Regions from separate parts of the Agromyces excoecariae genome, predicted to be linked through region 1. Evidence: predicted binding sites of a transcription regulator. Region 1 holds the regulator's gene; the other holds the start of a gene.
What was found. Region 1 encodes HspR, which represses chaperone genes until heat shock. Its sites were predicted from a motif close to AAGTTGAGTCNNNNNGACTCAACTT; they were not measured.
Positions count from the first base shown of each region.

Region 2: the regulator HspR is predicted to act here: its motif matches at 6,396-6,420, upstream of ACSJD1_RS03525 (Hsp20/alpha crystallin family protein).

Region 1 covers NZ_JBPSLA010000001.1:300,101-315,217, reverse strand. The annotation lists gene ACSJD1_RS01470 (hypothetical protein) at 1-253, shown strand, start outside; gene ACSJD1_RS01465 (response regulator) at 266-955, opposite strand; gene ACSJD1_RS01460 (sensor histidine kinase) at 952-2,118, opposite strand; gene ACSJD1_RS01455 (DUF4386 family protein) at 2,248-2,955, shown strand; gene ACSJD1_RS01450 (ArsR/SmtB family transcription factor) at 3,015-3,398, opposite strand; gene ACSJD1_RS01445 (FAD-dependent oxidoreductase) at 3,490-4,806, shown strand; gene ACSJD1_RS01440 (metalloregulator ArsR/SmtB family transcription factor) at 4,949-5,851, shown strand; gene ACSJD1_RS01435 (arsenate reductase ArsC) at 5,983-6,399, shown strand; gene ACSJD1_RS01430 (ion channel protein) at 6,426-7,760, opposite strand; gene ACSJD1_RS01425 (hypothetical protein) at 7,970-8,287, shown strand; gene ACSJD1_RS01420 (alpha/beta fold hydrolase) at 8,303-9,391, opposite strand; gene ACSJD1_RS01415 (GMC oxidoreductase) at 9,388-11,817, opposite strand; gene ACSJD1_RS01410 (heat shock protein transcriptional repressor HspR) at 11,960-12,382, opposite strand; gene ACSJD1_RS01405 (DnaJ C-terminal domain-containing protein) at 12,382-13,380, opposite strand; gene ACSJD1_RS01400 (nucleotide exchange factor GrpE) at 13,478-14,134, opposite strand; gene dnaK (molecular chaperone DnaK) at 14,137-15,117, opposite strand, start outside.
Region 2 covers NZ_JBPSLA010000001.1:756,434-771,550, forward strand. The annotation lists gene ACSJD1_RS03500 (SDR family oxidoreductase) at 1-581, shown strand, start outside; gene ACSJD1_RS03505 (copper chaperone) at 696-1,619, opposite strand; gene ACSJD1_RS03510 (tyrosinase family protein) at 1,623-3,605, opposite strand; gene ACSJD1_RS03515 (methylated-DNA--[protein]-cysteine S-methyltransferase) at 3,913-4,425, shown strand; gene qcrB (cytochrome bc1 complex cytochrome b subunit) at 4,577-6,247, opposite strand; gene ACSJD1_RS03525 (Hsp20/alpha crystallin family protein) at 6,445-6,882, shown strand; gene ACSJD1_RS03530 (hypothetical protein) at 7,129-8,766, shown strand; gene ACSJD1_RS03535 (TetR family transcriptional regulator) at 9,209-9,808, opposite strand; gene ACSJD1_RS03540 (NAD(P)/FAD-dependent oxidoreductase) at 9,989-11,329, shown strand; gene ACSJD1_RS03545 (cupin domain-containing protein) at 11,491-11,835, shown strand; gene ACSJD1_RS03550 (CBS domain-containing protein) at 11,896-12,312, opposite strand; gene ACSJD1_RS03555 (DUF1254 domain-containing protein) at 12,415-13,353, opposite strand; gene ACSJD1_RS03560 (MFS transporter) at 13,546-14,952, shown strand; gene ACSJD1_RS03565 (hypothetical protein) at 15,040-15,117, shown strand, end outside.

The DNA of each region.
Region 1 (15,117 bases):
CTCCGGCGGCGGCAGCGGCCTCGGCAGCTACGACACACTCGTCTCCGCGGCCGAATACGCCGCCTCCAACCTGAAGAAGCGCTCGTTCTACGCCGGCATCGTCGCCGGGCTCGAGGCCGGTACGTCGGCGGATGCCACGGCCCGCGCGATCTGGGCCTCGCCCTGGGCGTCGAGCCACTACGGGAACGGCACGTGGTGGTCGACGGCGCCGGTTCCGGTGGTCACCGCACCCGCATCCGCCTGGGGGCGCTGAGCCCGCGGCCGCTCAGCCCGGCGCGGTGTCGCGTGGCGGATCCTCGACGACGCGGGTCTGCCCGGCGAGCCCGTGCTCGTAGGCGAACACGACCGCGTGAACTCGATCGCGCAGGTCGAGCTTCAGCAGGATCCGAGCCAGGTGCGTCTTGACGGTGCTCTCCGCGATGAACAGCGTCGCGGAGATCTCGTGGTTCGACCGGCCGCGCGCGACGAGGCGGAGCACCTCGACCTCGCGCTCGCTCAGGTGCGCGGTCGCCCGGTCCGCTTCGGCGGGGTCCGGGGCGGCGACGTAGTGGGCGATGAGCCGGCGCGTGATGCTCGGGGACAGGATGCGGTCGCCGGCGACGGCGGCACGCACCGAGGCGATGAGTTCCTCTGGCGAGATGTCCTTCAGGAGGAACCCGGCGGCGCCGCCGCGGAGGGCGGCGTAGACGTACTCGTCCGCCTCGAACGTCGTGAGCACCACGACCGTCGGCGGCGAGGGGCGGGCGACCACCTGTCGCGTCGCGGTGATGCCGTCCATCCCAGGCATCCGGATGTCCATCAGCACGAGGTCGGGCCCGAGTTCGGCGGCGAGGCGGACCGCCTCGGCTCCGTCCTCGGCCTCGCCGACGACCACGACGTCGTCCGCGTGCTCGAGGATCGACCGGAACCCGGCGCGGACCAACTGCTGGTCGTCCGCGAGGAGGACGCGGGTCATGCGGTCGCCTCCCACGGGATCACCGCCTCGACCTCGAACCCGCCGTCGCAGCGCTCGGCACGCAGACTGCCGTCGTAGAGGGCGAGACGCTCCCGCAGACCCGCGAGGCCGAATCCGCCGCCCTCATCCGAACCGGAGTCCGGACGGCCGGAATCGCGCACGTGGACTCGCAGCGCGTCCCCGCGGGTCACCCGGACCCGTGCCGACGTGCCGCTCGCGCCGGAGTGCCGGAGGCAGTTGGTGAGCGCCTCCTGGACGACTCGGTAGGCGACGAGCTCCCGCGACGGATCGGAGCGTTCGCCATCCTCGACCGCCAGGTCGACGTGCAGTCCGGCACGTCGCATCGTCTCCGCCAACTCGGGCAGCTCGGCGAGGCCGGGCGCGGGCGCCACGCCGTGGTTGGCGCCCGGACCGCGCAGCAGGCCGACCGTCCGCCGGAGCTCGCGGAGCACGCGCCGGCCGGTCTCCTCGACGGCGATGAGCGACGCTGACGCGGGCGAGTCCTCGGGCACCTCGATCCGAGCCGCCCCGGCCTGCACGACCATGACGCTCACGCCGTGCGCGAGCACGTCGTGCATCTCACGGGCGATGTGGGCGCGCTGTGCGAGGAGGGCCGCCTCCCGGCGGACGGACTCCAGCGACGAGACCTCGGCGAGCGCCGCCTCGAGGGCGCGGCGTTGTTCGAGCAGGCGCCGGATGATCCATCCGATCGCCCATGGAGCGGTGAGCAGGAATGCCGAGTAGAGGATGCTCGGGAGGCTCCGGGCCTCCGGCGTGAGCACGGGGAACGTCGCGGCCCACGCGAGGGGGCCGATCCAGCCCCAGCGCACCAGGTCGGGTCGGGCCCAGCGCCCGAAGGTGTATCCGAGGAGTGCCAGGGCGCCGAGACCGGCGAAGAAGGGCATGTGGTGGGCGATGAGGAGGTTGGCGGCCACCTGCAGCCCGTACACGGCGATCGGCACCGCGGTCGGCCATGCCCGGCGCACGGCGACGGGCAGCGTCGTGGCCGCGGCGAGTGCGAGATCGACCGGCAGCGGTCCGATCGTCGCATCGGGATCCGCCGCCGGCGCGTCGACGATGCCGTGCGCGGTGAGCACCTCGATGACGCCGATCGCGGTGAGCAGGCATGCCAAGGCCCCGTCCGCGATCCACCTTCGCTGCATGGCGAGACTGTACCCCGACGGATCGCGCCGTGTTGTGGTCCTGGGGCTGATCGGGATGGTCCTGGGGGTCGATGCTCCGACCGCGATACGACGATGTGCGCCCGGTTGCATCGCTCCTACCGTGACGCCATGACTGCACGCAAGGGAACCTGGCTCGTCCTCGTCGGCATCCTCCTCTACCTCGCCGAGTTCGTCGGAATGGCGATCGCCGGCGGCTACCCGTACGTGGAACCCGGGAGTTCGCCGGGCGAGGCCGCCGCCGCGCTCGAGGGGCTCGCGGAGGGTGCCGGATTCCTCGTCGGATGGATGGCGTTCGTGCTCACGGGCCGCATCCTGATCGTGGTCGGCCTGCGCACGGTGTGTGGACCATCGGCGCTCCTCGATTGGGCGGTCGCGGCGATGACCGTGTCGGTCGCGCTCGAGGTCGCGTCGGTCGCGACCCTGGCCGCGGCCGCCGCGAGCGCGACCGACGGCGGCGGCGCCGACGGCGTGCTGCCGCTCGTGGCGTCGGCCGGGCTCCTGGAGACCGCGTCGGTGCCGCCGGCCGGGCTGGCCGCGGTGCTCTGCGCGATCGTGATGTGGCGCAGCGGGAACTTCCCGCGATTGCTCGCCGCCCTCGGCGGGTTCGCCGGCGTCATCATCGTCGCGAGCGGGCTCATGCCGCCGTCGATGCGGGAGCTGGCGGAGGCGCTGAGCGTGGCGGTGATGGCCTGGTGGGCCTGGGCGCTCTGGACCGGCATCCTGCTCGCCGTCCGCACTCGGCGGGATGGAGCCCGCCGAGACCACGGCGCCGGGGGCGAGCCGCTGCACGACAGCGTCGGCTCGAGTGCGGACTGAGGGGCCGCCTCGGACCGACCGTCGCGACTCCTCGCCGACGCCGCAATGACCGTCGGAGGTCAGGCGTCGGCGAGGAGCTGCGACATTCGGTCGAGGGCGCCCGGGACGAGCTTGTAGTACGCCCAGGTGCCGCGCTTGCTGCGCTCGAGGAACCCGGCGGTCGCGAGGATCTTCAGGTGGTGCGAGACGGTCGGCTGGCTGAGGCCGACGGGCTCTGTGAGGTCGCAGACGCACGCCTCCTCGCCCTCGGACTTCGCGACGATCGAGAGCAGCCGCAACCGGGTCGGATCGGCGAGGGCCTTGAACGACGCGGCGAGCCCCTCGGCGCGAGCGGCGTCCATGGGCTCGGTCACGAGCGGGCTGCAGCACGCGCCGGCGCTGCCGGCCGTGCCGACCTCGGCACCGACGCCGGCACCGACGGGCGTGAGTTCGAAGGTCGTCATGCCCCGATCCTACCTGAATATTGACAAACTTCGATGAATGGGTCCACACTGAACATCGACGAACTTCAATGTCTCGTCGGAAAGGCCCGCCATGACCCTGCTCGACCTCACCCGCCCCACGACCCGCTCCGAGCGTCTCGACACCTTGCCCGTCGCGATCATCGGCGCCGGCCCGATCGGCCTGGCCGCCGCGGCGAACCTGCTCGAGCGCGGCCTCGACGTCGTGGTCCACGAGGCCGGCGACCGGGTCGGCGCGAGCATCCGCGAGTGGGGTCACGTCCGGCTCTTCTCGCCGTGGCGCATGCTCGTCGACCCCGCCTCACGTCGCCTGCTCGAGGCTTCCGGCTGGCAGCACCCCGACGAGAGCCGCCTGCCGACGGGCGCCGAGTTCGTCGAGCAGTACCTCGAGCCGCTCGCCGCGCTCGAGCCGATCGCCGCGCGCATCCGCTTCGGCGGCGCCGTCACCGCGGTGACACGCGAGGGCATGGACCGGACCCGCACGGCCGGGCGCGCAGCCGCGCCGTTCGTGCTCCGCGTGCGCGAGGCATCCGGTGCCGTTCAGGATGTCGCGGCACGCGCCGTCATCGACGCGTCGGGCACCTGGCGCACCCCGAACCGGCTCGGCTCGAGCGGACTCGACCCGCTCGGGCTCGACGAGGTCGCCGACGCGGTGACGCACGCCCTGCCCGACGTGCTCGGCCTCGATCGCGCCCGCTTCGCGGGACGTCGCACGACCGTCGTGGGCGCCGGGCACTCCGCCGCGAACACCCTCCTCGCCCTCGCGGCCCTCGCACGGGAGGTGCCCGAGACCCGCATCACCTGGGCGATCCGCAACGCCTCGGCCGTGCGCGTGACCACATCCGAGGACGACGGCCTCGCCGCCCGCGCCTCGATCGGGCGGCGCGTCGACGACCTGGTCGCCGCCGGCCGCATCGAGGTGCTCGACCGGTTCGAGGTCGTGCGGCTGGGCCGAGCGGCCGACGGCGGCGTGAAGATCGTCGGCTCGCGCTGCGGCGAGCTCGTCGAGCACGAGGCCGACGTGATCGTGAACGCGACGGGCTTCCGGCCCGACCTCGAGATGCTCCGCGAGATCCGCCTCGAGCTCGACGACGTGGTCGAGGCGCCGAAGCGCCTGGCGCCGATGATCGACCCGAACGTGCACTCGTGCGGCACGGTCGAGCCGCACGGGTTCGCGGAGCTCCGCCAGCCCGAGGACGGCTTCTTCCTCGCGGGAATGAAGAGCTACGGCCGCGCGCCGACGTTCCTGCTCGCGACCGGGCACGAGCAGGTGCGCTCGATCGCCGCGTGGCTCGCCGGCGACACGGCGGGCGCAGCGAACGTCGCCCTCGAGCTGCCCGCCACGGGCGTGTGCTCGACGAGCCTCGACGGCTCGAGCGGCTGCTGCTGAGCGCGCGCGACCGGCCCGCCGAGCCCGATTCCGTGCATGGGAATCCGCACGTCGGCTCTGCGTGGCCCACGTCCCACGGATTCCCATGCACGGGAGGACGGGGCGAGGTCGGCGCATCCGCACGTTGCATAGACTGTCGTCTATGCACACGCGTGGGGCGGATGGCGCGGCCGGCGGTCTCGCGCTGATCGCCGATCCCACACGCGCGCGCATGCTCTCGCTGATCCTCGCGAGCCCCGACGGCCGCGCGACCGTGACGGCGCTCGCCGACGAGCTCGGCCTCCGGCAGCCGACCGTGTCGCACCACGCGAAGGCGCTGCTCGACGACGGCGTGCTCGTCCGCGAACCCGAGGGGCGTCGCGCCTGGTACTCGATCGCCCCGGACCACCTCGACCGCGTGGCGGAGCTGCTCGACGTGCCGCCCCCGACCCCCGCACCCGGCGACGAGGCGGCGATCGCCCGCGTGGTCGACGACCTCGCGACGCGATTCGCCGGCACGTTCGGCCGCGAGACGGTCGAGCGGTACGTCCGCGAGAGCCGCGACCTCCTCGCCGATCGGAGCGCGGTCGCCAAGCGGTTCACGTCTCGAGCCGCGGGCTTCGCCGCCGAGCGCCTGGCCGCGCTCGCGGCGCAGGGGCGCGAGGCGGGGGCGGCCACGCCCGAGGTGCTCTTCGTGTGCGTGCAGAACGCGGGCCGGTCGCAGATGGCGGCGGCGATCCTCCGACACCTCGCGGGCGATCGCGTGCACGTCCGCACCGCCGGATCCGAGCCGGCCGACGCCGTGTCGCCGGCGGTGGTGGGCGTGCTCGACGAGATCGGCGTCCCGGTCGGCGGCGCCTACCCGAAGCCGCTCACCGACGAGGTGGTCCGCGCGGCCGACGTCGTGATCACGATGGGCTGCGGCGACGCATGCCCGGTGTACCCCGGCAAGCGCTACGAGGACTGGGAGCTCGACGACCCCGTCGGACGGCCGCTCGGCGAGGTCCGCGGCATCCGCGACGACATCGACCGGCGGGTGCGGGAGCTCATCGCGAGCCTGACCTGAAGGCGGATGCCGCGGCGGCGCGGCGGCCGGATGCCGCGAACGCCTCGTGGGCGGACGGGGCACGCGGCATCCGGTCGACAACGCATAGATCACGATCTATGCTTAAACCGTCCGAGCGAAACGAGGCCCCGATGTCCGACAAGCCCACCGTCCTGTTCGTCTGCGTCCACAACGCCGGCCGGTCGCAGATGGCCGCGGGCTACCTGCGCGAGCTCGGCGGCGACCGTGTCGAGGTGCTCTCGGCCGGCTCCGCCCCGAAGGACGCGATCAATCCGGTCGCGGTGCAGGCGATGGCCGAGGAGGGCATCGACATCGCCGGCAACACGCCGAAGGTACTCACGACCGAGGCCGTCCGCGAATCCGATGTCGTGATCACGATGGGCTGCGGCGACGCGTGCCCGGTCTTCCCCGGCAAGCGCTACGAGGACTGGGAGCTCGACGACCCCGCCGGCCAGGGCATCGAGGCCGTGCGCCCGATCCGCGATGAGATCCGCCGCCGCATCGAGGGGCTGCTCGGCGAGATCCTCCCCGAGGCCGCACGCGCGTGAGCAGCCGGCCGATCCGCGCCTGATCGTCAGGACGGCGTCGGACGCTCGCCGTCCGACTCGGCGGCCCCCGACGTCGCCGCGGCCGCGGGCTCCGTCGGCGGAGTCGGCTTCGGCACGATCCGGAACTCCGGCGCGCGCGACACGAGCAACCACGCCGGGAGGATGATGACGCAGAGCCACGGCAGGAGTGCGAGGTCGCCCGCGACCGCCGCGGCGACGAACAGGGCGAGCCATCCGTCCTTCGCCATCACGAGCAGTATCCCGATCAGGGCGCTCGCGACGCACAGCGCGATCGGGAGCGAGGGGATGAGCGCGTGCGCGAGCATGCCGAGCGCCGCGCCCGTGAACGCGGCGGGGAAGATGCGGCCGCCGCGGAAGGCGGCGCTCGCCGCCACGACCAGCGCGACGAGCTTGATCAGCACGATCACGACGAGCTGCCCGGCATCGTAGGCGTCGGGGTCCTCGAACAGCTCGCCCATCTGGTCGAGCCCCTTGAACAGGGTGATCGGTCCGCCGATGAGTCCCAGCAGGCCGAGCACCAGGCCGCCCGCGGTCGCGATGAGCAACGGCTGCCGGAGCGAATGGAACGCCCGGTGCACGAACGGGAACGCGAACGCCCCGAGCAGGCCGATCACGACGCCCGCGATGGCGATGACGATGCCGGCGAGGAGCAGCAACGGCGTCGTGGGCGCCGTGGGCAGCGTGAACTGCAGCGGGGGCGCGCCCAGCACGTGCATCGTCCCGGCCGCGGCCGCCGCCGAGGCGAGCGGCAGGAACAGCTTGTCCCAGAGCGCGCCGCCTCCGCGCACGGCCGCGAGCGTCCCCGTGAACAGCAGGGCGGCGGCGACCGGCGAACCGAACAGGGCGCCGATCGTGCCGGAGGCCGCCATGAGCATGCCGAGCCTCGCGCCGACGCGCGGCATCATGCGGCCGAGCAGGGCGACCGTGAGCGCGACGTTGATCGCGATGATCGGATTCTCCGGGCCGAGGCTCACGCCGCCGGCGAGCGCCAGCCCCGTGACGATGACGAGGCCCGGCAGGGTGCGCAGCTTCAGCGGCTCCGAGACGAGCTCGGTGGTGGCGGAGTCCGGTCCGCCGTGGCCCGGCAGGAACTGGAGGCCGAGGCCCACTGCGAAGCCGGTGGCGGTGAGGACGACGACGATCCACCATCCGTCCGGGTCGACGCCGAGCGCGTCGGGCAGCGCCGTCCACAGCACCTGCTGCAGTCCGCCCGCCGCGACGTCGAGCACGCGCAGGACCAGCGCGCACAGGACGCCGATGACGATGGCGGGGACGAGGAGCAGGAGGAGCTGGGCCGGAGTGGGTGCCGGCACCTGCAGGTCGTCCGTGTCGTCCGTCATCGTCGCCCCCGATCGCGATCGCGCACCGCCGGACCGCCGGAGCGCCTCGGAACGCTAGGCACAGCCTCGCACACCGGCACGCCGGGCGGCGAGGGTCCGACGCCTCGAGATGCGGAGCGACGGGCCCGGGCGTGCCGGCACCCGGGGACGGCGGAAAACGCACTGCGAGTGTCTCGACGCGCGATGGGAGCACGTGGCATCCTGCACCCATGACGCCTGACGTCGAGCCGGTCGAACCCGGCGCCAGTGCCAGGGACTGGGCAGGGCTGCTCTTCATCTTCGGAGTCCTCGTCGCCGCCACGTGCGGCGGACTCCGCATCGTCGCGGACGGCGCCGCCGGCACCGACCCGACCCTCGACCTGTGGCTGTGGGTCGCGGCGGTCGTGACGACCGCGTCGACCGTGGGGCTGGCGACGCTGGTCGCACGCGAGTACCAGTCGCACCGCCGGTTCCCGCTCGGCCTCGCGCTCATCGCGCTCGGAGTCGCCGCGACGATGCTCACGTGGGCGGTGATCGGCGCCGTGTGACGGCGCGATCGCCCGTCAGCGGCGCAGTTCGTCGATGATCAGCGGATGCGTGTCCCGCCAGGCATCCGCCCCGAAGACCACGTCGAGGTGGCCGTAGCCCGGGACCCGATGCAGGGCGTGCCGACCCGGCGCCATCCGCTCGAAGTGGTCGAAGCTGCGCTGCTGGCTCTCGGGAAGGAAGCAGCGGTTGTCCTCGCCAGCGATGAATGCGAAGCGGGCGTCGGTGCGCGGCGGCGCGGTGAGGTCGGGCACGATGCCGGGCGCCGTGCCCGACGGCACCAGGTGGCCGGCCCTCACGCACTCGCGCATCTGCAGGAAGAACGACATGGGCGCCCCGGCGAACTCGCCGGTGATCCAGTCATGGGTCGCGCGGTCGATGTTGCGGTGGGCCCACAGCGCCGGGTGGCCGCTGCCGTACGTGAAGCTCACCATTGCGCAGACCGCGTTGTCGCATTCCGGATGCGTCGCCACCACCCCCGTGCGCAGCGCTCGTGCGAACGGCCCCTCCGACTTGTACCCCCATTTCGGCGACAGCACTGGCGAGATCCGGCTGATCGCGGGCGCCAACCCCAGGATCTTGACGCGCGAGCCGAGCGGCAGCACCGGATGCAGCGACACCGCGTTCGTGACGATCGTCGTCACCTCGGGCAACAGCCCCGAGATCGCCGACATCGTGAAGGAGGTCGAGCCCTGGCAGTGCACGAACGCCTTGAGGGTGTCGGCGCCCGTCCGCTCGCGGATGAAGGCGACCGCGGCCGGATAGTCGAACGCGGCCGCGTCGTCGAGCGTCCAGGCGACGGGCTCGAGGTCGATCGACGCGCGCCAGTTGAGCATCCACACGTCGAAGCCGTCGTCGAGCAGCGCATCGACGATCGTGCGAGGCACCGGCGGGCGGAAGATCTCGGCGCGCACGCCGGCGCCGTGCACGAGCAGCACGGGCCCGCGGGTCGGCGCGATCGCGGGGTTCTCGACGTGGAGCAGGGTGAGCCAGCGCCCGTCCAGTGCACGGAACGGGAGGTGCTCGGTTCGCTGATCGGCCCGCGTCGTCCGCACCGGCGCGGCCGACGTGCCCGTGACGGGTGCCGACGCGGTCGGCTCGCTCATGCCCCCTCCTTCGCCATCCGCCGGTACGTCGACCACAGCCGGCCGAGGAACAGGGCGCCGAACCGCGCGATCGCGGAGGCTCCCTCCGGTCCGGTCGTCGCGAACGTCGTGAGCTGCTCGGCGAAGTCGACCGGATGGATGCGGAGCACTCCGGCGCCGAGCACGGCCGGGTCGGACGGGTCGAGGAGTCCCGTCTCCGAGACGTCCGCGGGCGGGGGCACGTGCCCGTCGAGCACCTGCACGAAGAGCGTCGTCGTGTCCTCCCAGAGGTCGAAGCCCGGGTCGTCGTGCACGTCCTTGACGCCGACGAACGTGACCGGCGAACCGGCGTCGGTCGTCAGCCAGAGCCGGTACTTCATGAGCCGGTCGTCGGCGCTTCCGGTCGCGACGAAGAGGTTGAACCATCCGCGCTCGACCTCCTGCCGACCGCCCAGCGCGTCGGACTCGAGGTACCCGGTCGCGACGCCCTCGTGCGCCTCGCCCTCGACGAACGCGTCGATGTCGGGTGCCGTGATGGTGAGCTCGAACATCATCCGCTCGTCGCGCACGCGCGCGTCTTCCGCGGCCGACCGAGGGTCGCCCTCGCCCAGGACGAAGAACCCCTTCATCTGCTCGGTGAAGGCGACGGAGGTCGGAGTGCGTGCGGATGCGTCGTTCATGTCCGGCTCCTTCGGGGTCACGGTCGGCGGGGCGGCGACGACGCCGCCCGCAGGTTCGGGCCCGGCCGTGGACACCGTCCGAATCGGCCGACGGCGGCCGCGCGGCCAGGATTCGGCGATCCGCTCGGCGGCACGGTCGGAGAACGCCGCGATGGTCAGCGCCGGGTTGGGACCGACGGGCCCGGGCATGGCCGAGCCGTCGACGACCGAGAGGCCGGGATGCCCGTACACCTCGCCCCACGGGTCGACGACGCCCTCGAAGCCGTTGCGGCCCATCGGCAGGCCGCCGAGCGGATGCACCGTGATGACGCGCTTCGCCAGCCACAGCGGGTTGTCGACGTACCTCGCCCCGAGCGTCTTCGCGAACTCGGACATCGTGGCCCGCATCGCCGCGAAGTACTCGAGCGAGGTCGCCGTCGTCCAGTCGACCGCGAGCCGCCCGCGGTCGAGGTACATCCGGCCGTCGGGCACGTCGCGGCCCATGCCGAGCACGGGCAGCGAGCTGCTCGAGAGCGAGTCGCGACCGAGCACGTGCGCGAGGTCGGCCGAGATGTTGGACTCGCCGGCCAGGCTCAGCCGCTTGGCGATCATCGTGAGCGCCACGCGCGTGGAGCGCGACACGACCGACCGCAGCTGCGCCGTCTCGAGCAGCCAGTTGAGGAAGCCCGGATAGCCGGCCTCCTGGATGTAGAACCCGCGGCCCGGGCTGCCGTCGCCGTCGACTTCGTCGCCGACGCGGATGGCGCTCGTGATGACCGGGCCCCGGCTTCCGGCGATGCGCCGCGAACGCGCCACCCGGTCGATCTGCTCCTTGGCCCCCATCAGGAAGCCGATGAGATCGCCGTTGCCGCTGAACCGGGTGCCGAGCGCCGGAGACAGGTTCCGGAGCGATGCCCGGCTCCGCAGCAGCAGGTACGTCGACCCGAACGTGCCCGCGCCGAGCACCACGCGCCGGGCGCGGATGACGCCCTCGGTCGGAGTGTCGCCACCGAGCGCGTGCCGGCGGTACCGCACCTCCCATCCCCCGTCGATCGGCCGCAGGCCCTTCACCTCGTGGAGCGTGCGGATGTCGGCGCTGTGATGCGCCGCAGCCGAGAGGTACGTATGGTCGAGCGAGTTCTTCGCACCGTAGTTGCAGCCGATGTCGCACTCGCCGCACTGCGAGCACGTGAACCGGGTGCGGCCGTGGATGTTGCCGTACGGCTTCGCGGCGACGGGAAGGAACGGGCCGACCCGACCGTCCCCGTCGGCGAACGTGACCGCCAGGTTCGGTCGGAACACGTCATGCCGCGCCGCGCGAGCCGCGAGCTCGAACGCCTCCGTCTTGGGCGTGTCCCCATAGGGGTACGGGGTGGCATCGAGCATCGCCTCGACCCGGTCGTAGTGCGGATCGAGGTCATCGCGGCTGATCGGCCAGTTCTCGTACCCCCCACCCGGCAGGGGCGAATCGTGCACGAACCAGTGCGGGTCCTTCCGGAGCAGCACGTTGGCGTAGATGAGCGAGCCGCCGCCGAGACCGGAGGAGACCACCCCCTCCAGCCCGCGGAAGCTCCACGTCTCGAACAGTCCGTGCAGGCCGTCGGCGGGCGACCAGAAGTTCTCGCCGAACTCGCTCGGGGTGCGTGCGAACGCACCGGGCGGATAGGCGCGACCGCGCTCGAGCACGACGACGGACCGCCCCGCCTCCGCCAAGCGGTAGGCGGCGACCGACGCACCGAATCCCGACCCGATGACGACCACGTCGACCTGCTCCGACGTGGCTGCCACGCGCTCCGGGACCCCCGTACCCGACACGACCACTGCGGCCTCCCACGTCCCGCGTGCGATACCCGATGCCCCATCGTCGCACCGCGGTTCGCACCCGGCCATCCCCCCGGTTGGGGGTGGAGGGCCACCGGTCGCGCGGAGCTCAGCCGCGCTCGAGCGGCCGCCAGACGACCACCGCGTTCTCGCGCCGAACGCGCGTGCCCGTGCGGAGCGTGACGACCTCGCCCTCGGCTCCGGCCGCGAACACGCGACGCCCAGGCCGGTTCAGCATCTCGTCGGCGAGCGCGCGCTCGAGCTCGCGCACGCGACCGCGCAGCTCGTTGACCTCGTTCTCGAGGCCGAGCACGCGGCGGATGCCCTCGAGGCTCACGCCCTCGCTCGAGAGCTGCTGGATCTCGCGCAGCTGCGCGACGTCGCGCATCGAGTAGCGGCGCGACTTGCCCGCGGTCCGCTTCGGCGAGACGAGCCCCATCCGGTCGTACTGGCGGAGCGTCTGGGGGTGCATGCCCGCCAGCTCGGCCGCGACCGAGATGACGAACAGCGGGCTCTCGCCGTCGACCTGCATCAGGCGCTCCGGGCCTTGGCGAGGAGGTCCTCGCGGGGGTCCTCGTCGGGCAGCTGCGCCGCGAACTCGCGCAGCCGCTCCTCCGCATCCTTCGACAGGTGCGCCGGCACCGCGACCTGGACGATCGCGAGCAGGTCGCCCGTGCCCTTCTTCGTCTCGACGCCTCGGCCCTTGACCCGCAGCACGCGTCCGCTCGGGGTCCCGGGCGCGACGCGGAGCTTCACCGGATCGCCGCCGAGCGTCGGGACCTGGATGGTCGCGCCGAGCGCGGCCTCAGCGAAGGTCACGGGCACCGTCACGCGGAGGTTCAGGCCGTCGCGCTCGAACACCGGGTGCTTGCGCACCTTGACGGTGAGCACGATGTCGCCGGCCTCGCCGCCGTCGGGCGAAGGGTGGCCCTTGCCGCGCAGGCGGATCTTCTGGCCGTCCGCGACGCCCGCAGGCACGTTGACGCTGATCTCGCGCCCTTCGGCCGTCTGCAGCGTGATGCGGTCGCCCTTGGTGGCGGTGATGAAGTCGAGCGTGGTCGAGGCGGTCACGTCGCGCCCCTTCGTCGGGCCGCCGTAGCCGCGGTACCCGCCCGTCGGCTGGCCGAAGCGACCGCCGCCGAAGAGTCCGCCGAGGAGGTCGTCGTAGTCGCCGCCTCCGCCGCCCTGCCGGAACGTGTAGCGCTGGCCGCCGCCCTGCTGGCCGAACATGCCGCCGAAGACGTCCTCGAAGCCGCCGGACCCGGCACCGCCCGGTGCGGTGAACCGGGCGCCGGAGCCCATCGCCCGGATCGCGTCGTACTCCTTGCGCTCCTCGGGGTCGGAGAGCACCGAGTTCGCCTCGCTGATCTCCTTGAACTTCGACTCGGCCGCGGCATCCCCCGGGTTCTGGTCGGGGTGGTACTTGCGCGCGAGCTTGCGGTAGGCCTTCTTGATGTCGGCGTCGCTCGCGTCCTTCGAGACGCCGAGGGTGGCGTAGAAGTCCTTGTCGAACCAATCCTGGCTGGCCATCGGCGCCTCCTTCCTGCTGAATCTAGTGGGAACCGTGGAGGGCCGGCCCGCGGCATCCGCTACTGCGAACGGATGCCGCGAACCGGCCCGGATGCCGCTATGCGGGCGTCTTGACGACGACCTTCGCGGCACGCAGCAGCGTGCCCCCGAGCAGGTACCCGGTCTCGACGACGTCGGCGACCGTGTCGACCTCGACCTCGTCGGAGTGCTGCTGGAAGATCGCCTCGTGGCGCTGCGGGTCGAACGGCTCGCCGATCTCGCCGAACTTCGCGAGGCCCAGCTTCTCGACCGACGCTCGCAGCTTCGCCGCGATCGTCACGAACGGGGTGTCGCCCTCGAGGTCGCCGTGCTTCTCGGCCCGGTCGAGGTCGTCGAGCACGGGCAGGAGCACCGCGACCGTCGCGCCGATCGCGCGCTCGCGCTCGATCTCGCGGTTCGCCTCGGTGCGCTTGCGGTAGTTGGCGTACTCCGCGGTGACGCGCTTGAGGTCGGCGAGGTGCTCGGCCGACGGATCCTCCACCTCGGCCTGCGCCGCGTTGAGGATGTCGTCGACCGTGAGGGTCTCCTCGTCGGCCTCGGCGACCGCGTCGGCGGCCTCGGCGTCGGCGACGGCGGCGTCGGGGGCCTCTGGCGGGGCGGATGCCGCGGCATCCGCCCCCGCCTCGGGCGCCTTGCGAACCTCACCCGTCTCGGGGTCGATCCGCCGCTTGTCGCGGATGATCGGCTCGTCCTGGTTCTGGTTCTCGTCCGTCATGGTTACTTCTTCTCGTCCTCGTCGTCGATGACCTCGGCGTCGACGACGTCCTCGTCGGAGGACTCGGCGCCCTGCTCACCCGAGGCGTTGGCGTCCTCGCCGGGGTTCGCGCCGGCGGCGGAGGCATCCGCCTGCTGGCCCTGCGCGTAGATCGCCTCGCCGAGCTTGCCCTGCGACTGCGAGAGCTTCTCGAACGCCGACTTCACCGCGTCGTCGTCGTCGCCCGCGAGGGCCGACTTCAGCGCGTCGACGTCGCCCTGGACGTCGGACTTCACGTCGGCGGGGAGCTTGTCCTCGTTCTCCTTGATCAGCTTCTCGACCGAGTAGGCGAGCTGCTCGGCCTGGTTGCGGGTCTCGGCGGACTCGCGGCGCTTCTTGTCCTCGGCCGCGTGCTCCTCGGCGTCGCGGACCATGCGCTCGACGTCCTCCTTGGGCAGCGCCGAGCCGCCCGAGATCGTCATCGACTGCTCCTTGCCGGTGCCCTTGTCCTTGGCGGACACGTGCACGATGCCGTTGGCGTCGATGTCGAAGGTGACCTCGATCTGCGGGATGCCCCGGGGCGCCGGGGCGATGCCGGTCAGCTCGAACGTGCCGAGCGGCTTGTTGTCGCGCGTGAACTCGCGCTCGCCCTGGAAGACCTGGATCGCGACCGACGGCTGGTTGTCGTCGGCGGTCGTGAAGGTCTCGCTGCGCTTGGTCGGGATGGCCGTGTTGCGCTCGATGAGCTTGGTCATGATGCCGCCCTTGGTCTCGATGCCGAGGCTGAGGGGGGTGACGTCGATCAGCAGCACGTCCTTGCGCTCGCCCTTGAGGACGCCCGCCTGCAGGGCGGCGCCCACGGCGACGACCTCGTCGGGGTTCACGCCCTTGTTGGGCTCCTTGCCGGTCTCCTTCTTGACGAGCTCGGAGACGGCGGGCATGCGGGTCGAGCCGCCGACGAGCACGACGTGGGCGATGTCGGAGAGCTTGATGCCGGCCTCGCG
Region 2 (15,117 bases), 460 kb from region 1:
CCGAGCGCGACGCCGGCGTCGCCCACCACGTCGCGCTGTCGATCGTCGGCATCGACGGCGTCGACGCGTCGTACTTCGCGGGCAAGCACGCGCAGGAGCGCCTCGTCGAGGCCGGGCCGGTGCCGCACACGATCCTGCGCGCGACGCAGTTCCACGAGTTCGCCGAGCAGGTCACGGCGCGGCTCTCGCTCGGAACACTGCTCACGCCGATCCCGGTCGGACGGTACCGGCCGGTCGCGGCGCGGGAGGTCGGCGCCCGGCTCGTCGAGCTCGCCGAGGGTGCGGCCGTCGGTCGTGCGCGCGATCTGACGGGCCTGCGCGAGGAGCGACTCGTCGAGATGGTGCGGCGCATGTTCGCGCACGACGGAGTGAGGCGGCCGATCGTCGAGGTGCCGCTGCCGGGGGCGTACGGGCGGGCATCGGCATCGGGCGTGCTCCGCGGCGAGGCGGACGCCGAGCGCGCGACGATCGCGTTCGACGACTGGCTGGCGTCGGCCGACCACACGTCGGTCGGGGTGCGAGCGGACGCCGCGGCATCCGCCTCGGATTCTCGCGCGGGCGGGCCGCGCCCGAGGAACTGACGGCCGGGCCGACTCGAATACGCAGGATGAGCCGCGTCACGGGTCCCTGACGAGGGGCATGACCCGGCTCATCCTGCGAACCCGGCGCGGTCGGGTTCTTGGTGCGGCGTGGACTCAGTCGAAGACGGCCGCCGCCGCGAGGAGCAGGCCGGCCGCGCTCGCCCACACCCGGAGCTGCGTTCCGCGGCGCCAGAGCTTCTCGCCCGTGAGGAGCGCGGCGACGACGACCGTGGCGACGAGCGGATGTCCAGCCAGCGCCAGCACCGCCATGGCTGGGCCGCACGCGATCATGCACACGCTCGCGTTCCGGAGGCCGAGGGCGACGGCCGAGCCGTAGGCCGCGGAGCCGCGGAGCCGGATCGGCGCCGTTCGGCAGCAGCGCGCGAGTGCGTGGCGCTTGGCCGGGGCGAGTTCCCAGAGCGCGGCCCCGACGATCACGGCGACGAGGGCCGGCCGCGGCGCGGGCCCGAGCACGGTCGTCGCCGCGAGCTCGGCCGCCACGACCGCAGCGCCAAGGGCCGTCCACGCCGCCAGGTAGGCGCCGACGAAGGTCGCGACCATCGACGCTCGTCGGGCGGGGCGACTCACGTCGGCGACGTATCGCACGAGCGGCAGCACGGTGGGCACCATCATCGCCGCGACCATGATGGTCCACATCGCGAGGGCGGGGGCGATCGCTGCGAGGCCCGCCGCGTCGACGGCGCCGAGCGGTGACGGGGCGGGGCCCGCACCCGCGGAGACCGGCGTCTCGGCGTCGGGGGGCCCGGTCCCGAGGCCGGGCAGAGCATGCCCGTGACGCGACGGCGCACCCCACGAGGCGCCCGCACCGCTCGCGAGCGCGAACACGAGCCATGCGATCCAGGATGCCGCGGCCACGACGAGCACGGCGAGCTCCTCGCGCCGAAGGGCGCGCAGGCCGAGCCCGAGTCGGCGCACCGGCGGCGACCCACGGCGACCCGCCTCCCCGGCGGGCCGGCCATCGGGCGCACCGGCGACATGCGTCGGGGCGCCGGTCCGCGCCGCGTCAGGACGGAACATCGGTCATCCCGCGAAGACGTCGATGCTGCCGATCGAGAGCTCGGGGTCGGGCGACCGGTCGGTGGCCTCGCCGCCGAGGCGGAGCGTCACCCGCGCGACCGACGGGTTCCAGGTGCCGGCCGCGATGAGGTCCTCGACGATCTCGGTGATCTCGAACGTGAACGACAGGCCGTGTTCCGAGTCCGGCTCGTCGGCCCGCTCGGCACCGAACGTCGGCAGCGTCGCGACGAACCGCGCCGCCTCGGGGTCGTCGCCGTCGGGGTCGAGGTAGAGCGAGTAGATCCGGTCGGAGTTCTGCGTCACCGACACGTGCTCGACGCGGATGAAGTACCGCGTCGGCGGCTCGGCCACGCCCGCCTCCTCGTCGTCCGCGACGCCGAACGGGCCGCGGTCGGCCGGCTCACGCAGCGTCGGCGGCGGAGGAGCGTCGAGAGCGAACTCGAGCGTGGGCGACTCACCGCCGCGCAGGCGCACCGTGCGGTCGAGTGCGCCGATCCGCTCGACCCGCCGAGGCTCCGGCTCGGGCCGCGGCTCGCTGGGAGGCTCGGCGGGAGGCTCGGCGGGAGGTCCGGCCGGCCCGCCCGCCCCGGGCCCACCCGCGTCGGGCGCGCGACGCCGCGCCGCGGCATCCGCCCCGCCATCGCCCTCGGCGACCCCGAACCCGCCTGCGCCGGGTGCCGGCGGCCCCGGCGGCACCGGCGCCCCGCCCGGCCCCACGGGCACCGGCACCGGCGCGAAGACGCCCATGAGCGCATCCACCCACTCGGGCTGCAGCACGCCGAGCACGAACACGGGCGCGGGCTTCGACAGGTCGTCGTAGGCGTATCCGAGCGGCGCGGTGTCCACCACGTCGGACGGATGCCACGGCTCGACGGTGCCGTCGAGTTCGAGGAACGGGAACGGCTCGTCGAGGTACGCGGCCCGGGTCTCGTCGCGGCCGACGCCCTGGGTCACGCGCCACACCTCCCAGAGGCGGTCGATGTTGGCGTGGTGCAGCCAGAAGACCGGGTCGCGGCCCGCGACATCCGGGTTCAGCATGTTGCCGCCGATGGCGTTGTGCACCGCATTGTGCGGGGAGCGCTCGAGCTGGCCCGTGCCGCCCCGCGCATCGTGCGTGGCGAGCGTGCGCTCGCCGCCGAACGTCGTGTTCGTCGCCGTGTTGAATGCGCCGCTGAAGGGCAGGATGCGGTCGAGCCATCCGGACGTGTCGAGCGATGCCGGGTCGATCAGCGTGTCGACGAGCGTGCGCGCCGGATCGAACAGGGCGTTCGGCGTGCCGTCGGGGCGCAGCGGCGTGCGGAACGGATGCGGCAGGAACGCCGTCGCGGGCCGGTGGTAGTTCCAGTACGGCAGCGCCCACGTCGCCTTCGTGTCGTCGTCGACCTCGGGCAGGCCCGCGATCACGTCGAACAGGATCCGCTCGAAGTGCGCGAGGTAGATGCGGTGCCACGGCAGGAAGTACCACGTGCCGTGCTGGCAGTTGGCGAGCAGCGGGTCGCCGGTCGCGAACGGCGTACCGTGCAGGGCCGCCTGGTAATCCCAGCGCGCCGGCGGCGCCTGCGCCGGGTCGCGCAGGGCGGCCACCGCGCGCTCGTAGGCATCGACGAACGGATGCCACGGGGCATCCGCCGTCGGCTGCAGCGCCCAGATGTCGTGCCGCACCCGCACCGCCACGGGCGCCGGCTGCTCAGCCGCGAACGCGATCTCGTCGAGGCGCTGTACGGTGAGCGGCCCCACGTCGGGGAACGGGTTCGCGACCCCGAGCTCCTCGACCTTGAAGCGCACGACCGCGGCCTCCGTCTCGCCGCCGTACTCGCCGTCGGCGCCGTGCAGCGGCAGCACGTCGGGCCGCCACAGGAGCAGCGCCTGCTGCACCTTGCCGACCGCCGGATCGAAGCGGTTCTGCGTCTGGGAGATGCGGTCGGGCGCGCCGCTCGCGATGCGCTCGAGCAGGTCGTCGCCGGTGAACAACTGTGATGACAGCATGATGGGCCCCCGTTCCCTCATGCGGAGGCGGCGCGCGGCGCCAGGCGCGCCGCGGGCGCGCTCCGATCGCGTGCAGGCTACTCCGACCGCGGGCGGGCGGGGTCCGGGGTGGCCCGGAGGCCGTGGACCGCTGTGCCTCGGTCCGGGGTGCCGTGTCGCAAGCGCATGAGAATCAGGGTCGCAACCGGCTCCGGCGACCCGTGGCTCGGACCCTCATGCACCGGCGCCCGGCGACGCTGGACGGTCACGTCCGATTCCCGCCACCGATGTCTGCGCCGGCGGGTGCGCGACGCGCGAGAATCGACCCATGCCCCGCCGCTACGCCACGCTCCGTACGTCGCTCGGCGACCTGCTCGTGGTCGCCGACGCCGACGGGCTCGCCGGCCTGTACTTCCCGGGCCACTGGCATCCACCCGCCGCCGACTCGCTCGGCAGCGAGGTCGACGCGCGCGGCGACGAGCTCTTCAGCCGGCTCGGCGCTGAGCTCGACGAGTACCTCACCGGACGCCGCATCCGCTTCGACCTGCCGCTCGCGCCGACGGGCGACGACTTCCAGCACGCGGTGTGGGGGATGCTGCGCGAGATCCCGTACGGCTCGACCGTCACGTACGGCGAGCTCGCGCTCCGGCTCGGCGACCGGAATCTCGCCAGGCGCGTGGGCGGTGCCGTCGGGCGGAACCCGATCAGCATCCTCGTGCCGTGCCATCGCGTGGTCGGCGCCGACGGATCGCTCACCGGCTACGCCGGCGGGCTGGAGCGCAAGCGTCGGCTCCTCGAGCTCGAGGGCGCCGACGTCGTCGCGCAGCGTCGCCTGTTCTGAGGGCGCCGCTGACGGCGGGCCTTCGTGAGCCCCTCGACGCCGGCGGGCGTATGCAGGATGAGCCGCGTCACACCCGTCGTACGGGACCCATGGCTTGGCTGATCCTGCGAATTCGTCCCCGCCGACGCTCCGTCAGCGGTCCGCAGTTCGGTCAGGGCCGCCGCGCCACCCCGCCGACCGGCACCATCCGCGCGCCCGTCTCCGAGTCGATGCTGTCCGCGAGGTACCACCGCGACAGGCGCACCTGCAGTCGGCGCGCGAGCGTGAGGCGTCCGCGCTCGTCGGGTCGCAGGATGAGCAGGATCGGCGGGTCGGGGCGTTCGATGCGAGCCCGCGCCGCGGCGTCGAGGGGCGCGTGCACCTCGACGTACTCGCCGCCGGGCAGACGCACGATGCGTCCGGTCTCGTAGCCGTGGAGCATCGCGTCGCGGTCGCGGCGCTGGAGTCCGAGGCAGACGCGTCGCGCGACGGCGAACCCGACGATCGGGCCGATGATGAGCGTCGCCTGCAGTGCGGCGATCACGCCCTCGAAGGTCAGCGAGAACTGCGTCGCGATGAGGTCGGCGCTGCCGGCCGCCCAGAGCGTGCCGTAGAAGGCGATCGCGGCGACGCCGATGCCGGTGCGGGTGGGCGTCGTGCGCGGACGCTCGAGCAGGTGATGCTCCCGGCGGTCGCCCGTCGCCCACGCCTCGACGAACGGGTAGACGGGGATCGCCACGAGGAAGGCCGTGACGACCGCGAGCGGCGCGAGCACCGCGAGCGTCCAGGTTCGGTCGAAGAGCACGAACTCCCACCCGGATGGCACCAGCCGAAGCGCCCCGTCGAGGAACCCGGTGTACCAGTCGGGTTGGCTCCCCGCGCCCGCGTTGCCCGGGTCGGCGGGGCCGTAGAGCCAGATCGGGTTCACGGTGACCGTCGCCGAGATGACGAGGAGCCCGCCGGTCACCAGCGCGAAGAGGCCGCCGGCGCGCGCGGCGGCGTTCGGCCAGAGCGGCACGCCGACCACGTTCCGGCTGGTCCGCCCCGCTCCGGGGAACTGCACCGGCCCGACCCGCCACGCCGCGAGCGCGCGGAGCGCGACCAGCACGACGAGCACGGCGGGCACGATGGCGACGTGCAGCGGGTACAGGTGTGCGATGACCTCGCCCGGGAACGACCCGCCGAAGAGCAGCGATGCCAGCCAGGTGCCGACGACGGGGATGCCGAGCGCGATGCCCTCGGTGATGCGCAGACCCGTGCCCGAGAGCAGGTCGTCGGGCAGCGCGTAGCCGCTCCATCCGCCCGCCAGGGCCGCGATGAAGACGAGGAAGAGCAGCACCCACATCCCGCGCCGCGGCTTCCGGAACGCGCCGGTGAAGAAGGTCGTGACGAGTTGCATGATGATCGCGGCCGGGAGCAGCAGGCCCGCCCAGTGGTGCGCCTGCCGGACGAGCAGCCCGCCCGGGATCTCGAACGTGATCCGCATCGTCGACGCGAACGCGTGCGAGACCTCGGCGCCGCGCAGCGGCGTGTACGGGCCGTCGTAGGCGGTCGTGGCGCTCGAGGGCGTGTACCAGAACATGAGCAGGATGCCCGTGACCGTGAGGATCACGAGGCACGCGAGCGTCACGACCCCGAACAGGTTCGTCCAGTGCCGCGGCACGGCCCGTCGGGCGAGGTCGGCGCGGATGTCGCCGAGCCGTCGCCCGAAGACGGTGGCGCGGGACATCCGCTCGCCGAGCCGGTCGGTGAGAGAGCGGCGGCCCCGGTCGCTCGTACCGGGCGGGTCGGCGCCCGGAGCGCATGCTGCGTCGGGGCGACTGGGCGAGCGGTCGGTGCTCATCGATGCCTCCTCGTGAGTGGTTTCACACATACGACCCCGCAGGTCGTCCGGCTGTGACGTCCGCTCACGATCAGGCGGGTGATCGCCGTCGGCGAACGATGGGCCGAAAGTCTTAGCACTCTCCTATGGCGAGTGCTAATCTCGAAGCTAGTTGAGTCGAGGTGACTCAACTCCTGAATCCACGTGAGGAGACGCTCATGGCAATGACCTGGGACCCGTTCCGCGACCTCGACCGTCTCGCGGCGAGCATGATCGACTCGAGCCGAGGGCCTCGGATGATGCCGATCGACCTTCACCGAGACGGCGACCACTACGTGCTGTCGGCCGACCTGCCCGGGGTCGACCCCGGCTCGATCGACATCGACATCGACGGCCAGCTGCTGACGGTCCGCGCGGAGCGCACGCTGCGCAACGACGAGGGCGTCCGGTGGCTGGTGCACGAGCGGCCGAGCGGCTCGTTCCTCCGCCAGCTCACCCTCGGCGAGGGCATCGACACCTCCGGCATCAGCGCGCACTACGACAACGGCGTGCTGAGCGTGATCATCCCGGTGTCCGAGCGCGCGAAGCCGCGCAAGGTCGAGGTGCGCTCGGCGGCGTCCGACGTCGTCACGCCCGAGGTGACCTCCGGAAGCTGACGCGCAGGCCGGCGAATCTCCGGCGCGGTCTCGAGGCGGGGCGGATGCCGCGGCATCCGCCCCGCTGTCGTGCGCGATGACTTCGCCGAATCGCGGGCGAGGGGCAGCGGAGAATCGGGCGAGGCCGTACGATCGGCGTACGCGCCAGCCCGCGCTTCCCCGCACCCCGATTCGCACCCCCCACATCCACCCCGCAGCACCGACGCCGTCCGACGACACGACGCCCCCGATCCTCGGAGCCCCCCGTTGAGAGCCCCTGCCGATGACGAGCCCACGCCCGACTCGGGCGTGCCCGACGGGGCATCGCACGGTGCGGGACCGCGCGGCGGAGACGCCGACGGCCGCGATGCGGGGAACGGCGCCACGGCACTCGAGCGCGACCGATGGGCCATGCGCGCGACCGCCCATCCCGGGCGACGTCCGCGCCGCCGGGCATCGACGCTCGCGTTCGATCCCGCCGACCACCAGGACCCCGATCGTCGTCGGTACTTCCTGAGCTCGCTGCAGCCGAGTGGTGACTACGAGGCCGTCATCGTCGCCATCACCGACGGCGCGCGTCGCCGGTACTTCAGCTCCCGCGACGGTTCGCACTTCATCGAGGTCGACGAGCTCTCCTTCGAGCAGCGCCGCAAGAGCGGCTCGCGCTCGATGCTCGAGATCGGCGAGCACGAGCTGCGCGAGCTCGAGGGCGCACTCATCTTCGTTCGGCCGCTCGACGGCCGTGACCCCATCGCCGAGGTCGCCGCCGCGAAGAAGGCCTCGCTCGAGGCGACGCGCCCGTTGGCGATCGTGCCGATCGCCGCGGCCGAAGCGGCGCCCGCCGACGCGGCGCCCGCCGACCCGGCGACCGTCGACGCGGCGACGGCCGAAGCGGCGCCCGCCGACCCGGCGACCGCCGACCCGGCGACCGCCGACCCGGCGACCGTCGACGCGGCGCCGGCCGAAGCGGTTCCCGCCGACCCGGCGACGGATGCCGCGGCCGACCGCTCAGCGCACGACGCGCGGCTCGTCTGGGCGGAGGAGCCGATCGCTGCCGTCGGCGAGGACGCCGAGCCGCAGACGGCGGGTCCGCGCCGAGCGACCTTCGAGCCGATTCCGCCGTGCGACCCGGTGGATCCGGTCTCGAGTGCACCCGGCGGCGACTCGACGGAGGCCCTGCTCGCGGAGCTCGTCGACGCGGTCGGCGCCACGCAGACCCTGCCCGGTCGGTTCGCCCACGCCGACGTCGTCGACCCCGCCGAGCCGGAACTCCAGGCCGCGTCGGGCTGGGACCCCCAGCCGGGCTGGGCACCCGAGCCGGGCGCGGCGCCCCAGTCGGACTGGGTACCCGAGCCCGAGTCCCACCCCGAAGCGGAGCGACTGCCCGCGCCCGCGCCCGCCGCGCCCGCGCCCGCCGCGCCCGCGCCCGCCGCGCCCCGCTCGGCCGCCGCGCTCTCCCCGCTCGAGGCCGTCGCGCAGGTCGCGCTCGCGAAGGGCATCGCGTTCGCGGCGCATCGCGGCCAACTCGACAAGAGCGGCACGCCGTACATCGACCATCCGGGCCGCATCGCCGAGCGGTTCGATCCGGTGACCGATCCGATCGCGGCGGCGGCGGCCTGGCTGCACGACGTGCTCGAGGACACACCGCTCACGTCGCGCGAGCTGTTCGAGGCGGGCGTGCTGCTCGAGATCGTCGGCGTAGTGGAGCTCCTCACCCGTCGGACCGAGGTCGCGCCCGACGAGTACTACGCGCGCATCCGGCGCCACCCGGTCGCGCTGCGCGTCAAGCTCGCCGACATCGACGACAACACGGCGCCGTGGCGACTGCGTCGCCTCGAGTTCGCCAAGCAGCAGCGCCTCGCCGAGAAGTACCGCCACGCGCGGCGTGCGCTCGGCGTGGAGTGATCCGATCCCCGTCGACTCATCGCTGGGACCTTCGACCCGCGCGGCGAGGATCGATCCGCGAGTAGCGTATGGCCCGCGTCCGGCCGAGCCGTGAGACAAGAGCGGGAGCACCGGGTTTCAGGCGGCCTTCCCTTCGGGGCTGCGCCAAGCAGAGCACGGCTGGTCCCACCCGCCGCCGGACGCGACGATCAGCGCGCTCGCCCCGTGGGCCGACGCGCGCCGGCACCCCGCGAGTCCCGTTGAATGGCGGCCACCGCCGCCGTTTCGCGGGACTCGCCCCGTGGGCGACGCGCGCCGGCACCCCGCGAGTCCCGTTGAATGGCGGCCACCGCCGCCGTTTCGCGGGACTCGATTCGAGCCGCTCGCTCGGGTGCACGGCTCGCGGCCCCCGGCGGCGAGACGAATCGGGCGAGCCGGCGCAGCCAGTGCGCGTCGGTTCGCCTCAGGCGGGTGTCGCGGCCTCCGCGCGGTCGAAGACGAGCGCGCCGAGCAGCAGTTCGAGCGAGTGCTGCACGCGCTCGTCGGGCCAGCCCTCCGGGTCTTCGACCGACTTCACCTCGTAGCCGCGGCAGTAGAGGTAGAGGATGTCGGCGATGCGAGCCGCTTCGTCGCGGTCGGCGGCGCGGGCGCCCTCGAGGAAGCTCGCGTAGGTGGCATCCGTCACCGATCGCAGCAGGTCGTAGGCGCGGTCGTGCCCGGCGCGCACGTCGGCGATGACCTCGATCCAGAGGCTGCGGAACACCGACTCCTCGGGCGACGACGTGCACATCCAGCGCGTGAGCGCGGCCAGCCGCTCGACGCCGACGAGGCCGCCGAGCTCGTCGCGGCGCTCGTCGTCCCATCGCGATCGGGCGAGTTCGAGCGCGTTCGCCATGAGCTCGGCGCGGCTCGGCACGAAGTGCGTGATGAACGCGGTGGAGCGACCGAGGCGCTCGGCGACCGCGCGCAGCGTCACGGCGTGCGTGCCGCGCTCCTGGGCGACGGCCACGGTGGCGCGCGCGATCTCGGCGAGGCGTTCGGCGGTGTCGACTTCGGCCGGCAACGGCGGCTCCCTTCGGCGGGGACGGCTGTCGCGACATCCGCTCGTTGACATCCCGACGGGGCCCACACTAACGTCGCTGCAGGCGTTGTCAAACACCGTTTGAAAAAAGATGGAGGGCGTGTGGCCGCGAATAGCGAGGTCGTGAACGGCGGGGTCTCGAACGGCGGGGTCTCGTTCTGGATGCAGCAGGTCGGCGTGCCCGCCGAGCGTCCGGCGCTCGCGGGCGACCTCGACGTCGACGTGGCGATCGTCGGCGGCGGGTACACCGGCCTCTGGACGGCGTACTACCTCAAGCGCGACCAGCCCGACCTGCGGATCGCGGTGCTGGAGCAGCGATTCGCGGGCTTCGGCGCCTCCGGGCGCAACGGCGGATGGCTCACCAACTCCGTGACCGGCGGCCGAGGGCAATACGCGAAGAGCCACGGCCGCGACGCCGCGATCGCGCAGCAGCGCGCGCTGAACGAGACCGTCGACGAGGTGATCCGCGTCGCGGCCGCCGAGGGCATCGACGCCGGCATCCACAAGGGCGGAGAGCTCGAGGTCGCGACCGCGCCCGCACAGCTCGCGCGACTGCGCGCCGCCGCGGCGGCCGAGCGCGAGTGGCCCGCGACCGACGTCGAGGAGCTCGACGCCCGCGAGACCGCTGCCCGGGTGAACGTGTCGGGCGTGCTCGGCGGGCTGTGGCATCCGCACTGCGCCCGCGTGCACCCGGCGAAGCTCGCGCTCGGGCTCGCCGCGACCGTCGAGCGCCTCGGCGTCACGATCTTCGAGGGCACGCGGGTCACCGAGATCGCGCCCGGCGAGGCGCGCACCGAGCACGGCACCGTGCGGGCCCAGCACGTGCTGCGCGCGACCGAGGGCTTCACCGCGAACCTCCGCGGAGAGCACCGCACGTGGCTGCCCATGAACTCGTCGATGATCGTGACCGAGCCGCTCGCGGCATCCGCCTGGGAGGAGATCGGCTGGAACGGCCGCGAGACGCTCGGCGACTTCGCGCACGTCTACATGTACGCCCAGCGCACGGCCGACGACCGCATCGCGTTCGGCGGGCGCGGGGTGCCCTACCGCTACGGCTCGCGGGTCGACCACGACGGCACGACCCAGCCGCGCACGATCGAGAGCCTCACCGAGCTGCTGCGCCGGTACTTCCCGGCCGCGTCGGGCGCCGCGATCGAGCACGCCTGGGCCGGGGTGCTCGGCGTGCCGCGCGACTGGGCGGCGACCGTCGGCCACGACCCGGCGACCGGGCTCGGCTGGGCGGGCGGGTACGTCGGCACCGGCGTCACCGCCACGAACCTCGCCGGGCGAACGCTCCGCGACCTCGTGCTCGGCCGCGACAGCGACCTCACCCGCCTGCCGTGGGTCGACCACCGCGCCAAGCGCTGGGAGATCGAGCCGCTCCGCTGGCTCGCCGTGCAGGCCATCTACACCGCGTACCACGCCGCCGACCGCGCCGAGCTGCGCGGCCGCGCGACGACGTCGCCGATCGCGAAGGTCGCCGACCTCGTCGCGGGGCGCTGACCCCCTCCTCCGACGGCAGGAGCGTCCGCAGAGCCGGACGCGTGACCATCGACGGCTGAGCGCGCCGCGCCGGGACCGACGGCGCTGGACGCCCCGCCGCGTGCGGTGGAGAATCGTGTCCCCGCGCTCGCGCGCCGGGCGGTCCAGTGAGGAGTCGGCGCATGAGTGATCCAGCGGTGGCACCCGAGTCGCGCGGCGTGCACGTCGAACTGCTCGCCACGGTCGACCTCGGTCCGGAGATCGAGGGCATGGCGGGGCGGGTGCTGCGGATGCGGAAGGTGACGATCGAGCCGGGCGGCGTGTTCGGCCCGGTGCACGACCACGTCGGCCGGCCGGGCACGGTGTTCATCCTCGACGGCACGATCACCGATCACCGGAACGGCGAGACCGTCGAATACGGCCCCGGCCCCGGATGGCCCGAGGATCACGAGACCGTGCACTGGCTCGAGAACGCGGGCGCCACGACGGCCGTCGAGATCTCGGTCGACATCGTGCAGGCGCCGTAGCGGATGCCGCGGCCGGCACCCGCCGAGCCCCAGCGGATGCCGCGGCGGCCCGGCGGCCGATCAGGTCGCGGGACCGTGCGCGACGTCCTCCCCGGAATCGTCGTCCGCCATGCGGCGCGTCACGTCCGCCAGCGTGATCACCCCGACCAGGCGGCGTCCATCGACGACGTGCAGGGTTCGGATGCGGCGCTGGTGCATCATCCCGATCGCCTCACGGATGTCGCGATCGACGCCGATGGTCGCGGGCGTGCCGCAGGCGAGCTCGCCGACTCGGATCTCGTTCGGGTCGGCGCCCTCCGCCACGCACGTCGTGACGATCTCGTGCTCGGTGAGGACCCCGCGCAGCAACTCCTCGTCGCCGCACACCGGCAGGGAACCGATGTCGAGGTCTCGCAGGATCCGCGCCGCGTGGGCGACCGACTGGGTCTCCGTGACGTACGCGGGGTCGGGGGTCATCAGGTCTCGTGCGAGGGTCATGATCCCTCCCTTCGACGTTCGTTCGGGTGCGATCAGCGCGTTACCCTACGCCGATCGCGACCCGGCCGCGCCGGGGTTGACGCACGCGACGAGCCGCGTACCCTACGCGGGCTCGGCCGATGGGAAGGTCCACGTCCCGTCGACGACCTCCGGGTGCGGCCGGTACATGCGCACGATGTAGTTCCAGCCGTCCATGATGCCGATGCGGTTCGGGCGTCCGTCGTCGGGCCCGCCGAAGTTCACCGTGACGCTGCCGTCGTCGTTCGGGGTCGCCGTGACGCTGCTGACGCTGACGAGCCCGTCGGTGGCCTCCATGTAGCCGGCCGGGTTGTAGACCGTGATCGACCAGAACGCATCGACGGGCACGTCGCGGACCGTCAGCGCGTAGGCGCCGACCGGCAGCTTCGGCTCCACGTTCACGTAGAACGCCTCGGAGGACGGGAGGCCGCCCCATCCGACGGCCGTGCCGAGGAGGTGATGGACGGGCTCGACCTCGCCCTCGCGACCGAACGCGTCGCCGTACGCGGTGACGCCGCGCGCGAGCGTCAGCAGCGCGTCGCGCGTCGCCGAGAACGAGGCGTCGTCGTACTCCGGCATCGGGAACGCGTCGCCGAGCGGCGCATCGAGCGCGAACGCGTCCTGGAGCGCGTTCACGGCGGCGACGTCCGACGCGTCGTTGGGGTCCACCAGCACGCGCGGCACGATGACCGCCCACTGCGTGCCGACCTCGTCGGCCTCGATCCGATGCGGCCCGGGCTCATGGAAGATCAGCGGGATGTAGTGGTCCTGGTTCACCACCATCATCGACAGGTACCGGTCGCCGGCGTCCGGAACCGTGACCGTGACCCCGTCCGAGACGTCGACGACGGCCATGCTGTACAGCGTGTCGCGGTTCTGCCTGATCACGGGCTGGTTGTCGATCGGCGTCGGCACGCGGTTGTGGACCCACCTCCCGGTGCCGCCGGCCTGGGCCGCGAGCGCCGCGAACATGCGGTTCGTCTCGGCGCGAACGAAGTTGTCGACAGTGACCTGCTCGGCCATCGGCTCATCCCCCTGATCCACGGACGGTCGCGCACAGCCTAGGGGCGGGTCGGATGCGCCGGTGGGACCTCCGGCCCTGTGCGGCGGTGCCGCACGTCGGGCGGCGGCTCGCGTCATCCGCGGTTCGCCCCGCCGGCCCAATCGCCGAATCGGGCCGCTCGACGGCGTTCGGCACCGAAGTACCGTGGACGCGTGAGCCCGCCCACGCCTCCCGCGCCGACCCGGGTCGGCGTGCGCGGCGGTGCCGCGGTCGCGGGCCTCGTGTTCGCGACCTTCGGCGCCGTGCTGCCGCAGGCGATGAGCGCGCCGACGCTCGCGCTCACGGCCGCGTCGTACGGCACGAGCGTCGCCGAGTCCAGCTGGGCGCTCACCGCGACGCTCATCGTCGCGGTCGCCTCGACGCCGGTGATCGGCCGGCTCGGCGATGCGTTCGGGGCTCGGCGGATGCTGCTGATGCTGCTGCCCGTCGTCGCGATCGGCCTCGCGCTGGCCGCGCTCGCCCCCGACCTCGGCTGGCTCATCGCCGGCCGCGCGGTGCAGGGCCTCGCCGGCGGGGCCTTTCCGCTCGCGATCGCGTGCGTGCCCCACGTGGTGCCCGAGCGCCGTCGCGCCGCCGCGGTCGGCCTCGTCACCGCGACCTTCGCGACCGGCACGGGATTCGGCGTGGTCATCGCCGGGCTGCTCGTCGACCACGTCGGGGTTCGGGCGCTCTCGTGGGTGCCGCTCGCCTTCCTCGCCGCAGCCGAACTGCTCATCGCCGTGTCGCTCCCGCACATCCCGACGCACCCCGACGTGCACCTCGACGTGCGCTCGGCGCTGCGACTCTCGCTCGGGCTCGCAGCGCTGCTCGTCGCCCTCACCGAAGCGCCGCGGTGGCCGTTGCCCGGGCTCGCCGTGGCCGGATGCCTCGCGCTCGGCGCCGGCCTCATCGCGGCCTGGCTCGTGCGCGAGCACCGCAGCCCCGATCCGCTCGTCGATCCGCGCACGCTCCGACGTCGCGGTGTCTGGTCGACGCACCTGACCGCGATGCTGCTCGGTGCGACCCTGCTCGGGAGCTTCGTGCTCCTGCCGGCCTTCGCGGAGGCGCCCGCCGAGACGGGGCGCGGGCTCGGGCGCACGGTGACGGATGCCGCGCTCCTCCTGCTCCCGGCCTCCCTCGCGATGCTCGCGGTCGGCCCGCTCTCGGGGGTGCTGCGCCGCCGGATCGGCACCCGCGCGCCGGTGCTGCTCGGCGCCGTGACCGCGGCCGCCGGCGGCCTCGTGATCTTCGCCGCGACGCGCGACTTCGCGGCGCTGCTCGTCGGGACGGTGCTGCTCGGTGCGGGCATCGCCGTCGCCTCGGCGGGCATGGTCAACGTCCTCGTCGACCAGGTGCCCGACGACGAGGTCGGCGTGACGACGGCGGTCAACGTGGTCGCGCGCCAGATCGGCGGCGCGCTCGGCGCCGCGGGCGTGGCGGCGGCGCTCGCCGTCGGCGGCGCCGGGCCCGAGGTCGTGGACTACGGCGGGGCGTTCGCGGTGCTCGTCGTGCTCGCGGGGCTCGGCGTGCTCGCGGCGCTGCTGATCCCGGCGCGCGCAGGCACGGACGCGGCGGCGTGACCCGTTCGGGGGGATGACGCTGCGCTTCGGCGGAGGAGTAGCTTGCGGCTGAGTGGCACCAACGCTCGCGCCGAGGCGGGAGATCTCATGGAACTCGCTGCTGCATCAACCGCAGGCGGACTCGGGTCCGCCGTCCTGCCGCTCGTCGCGCTCGCCGCCTCGGTC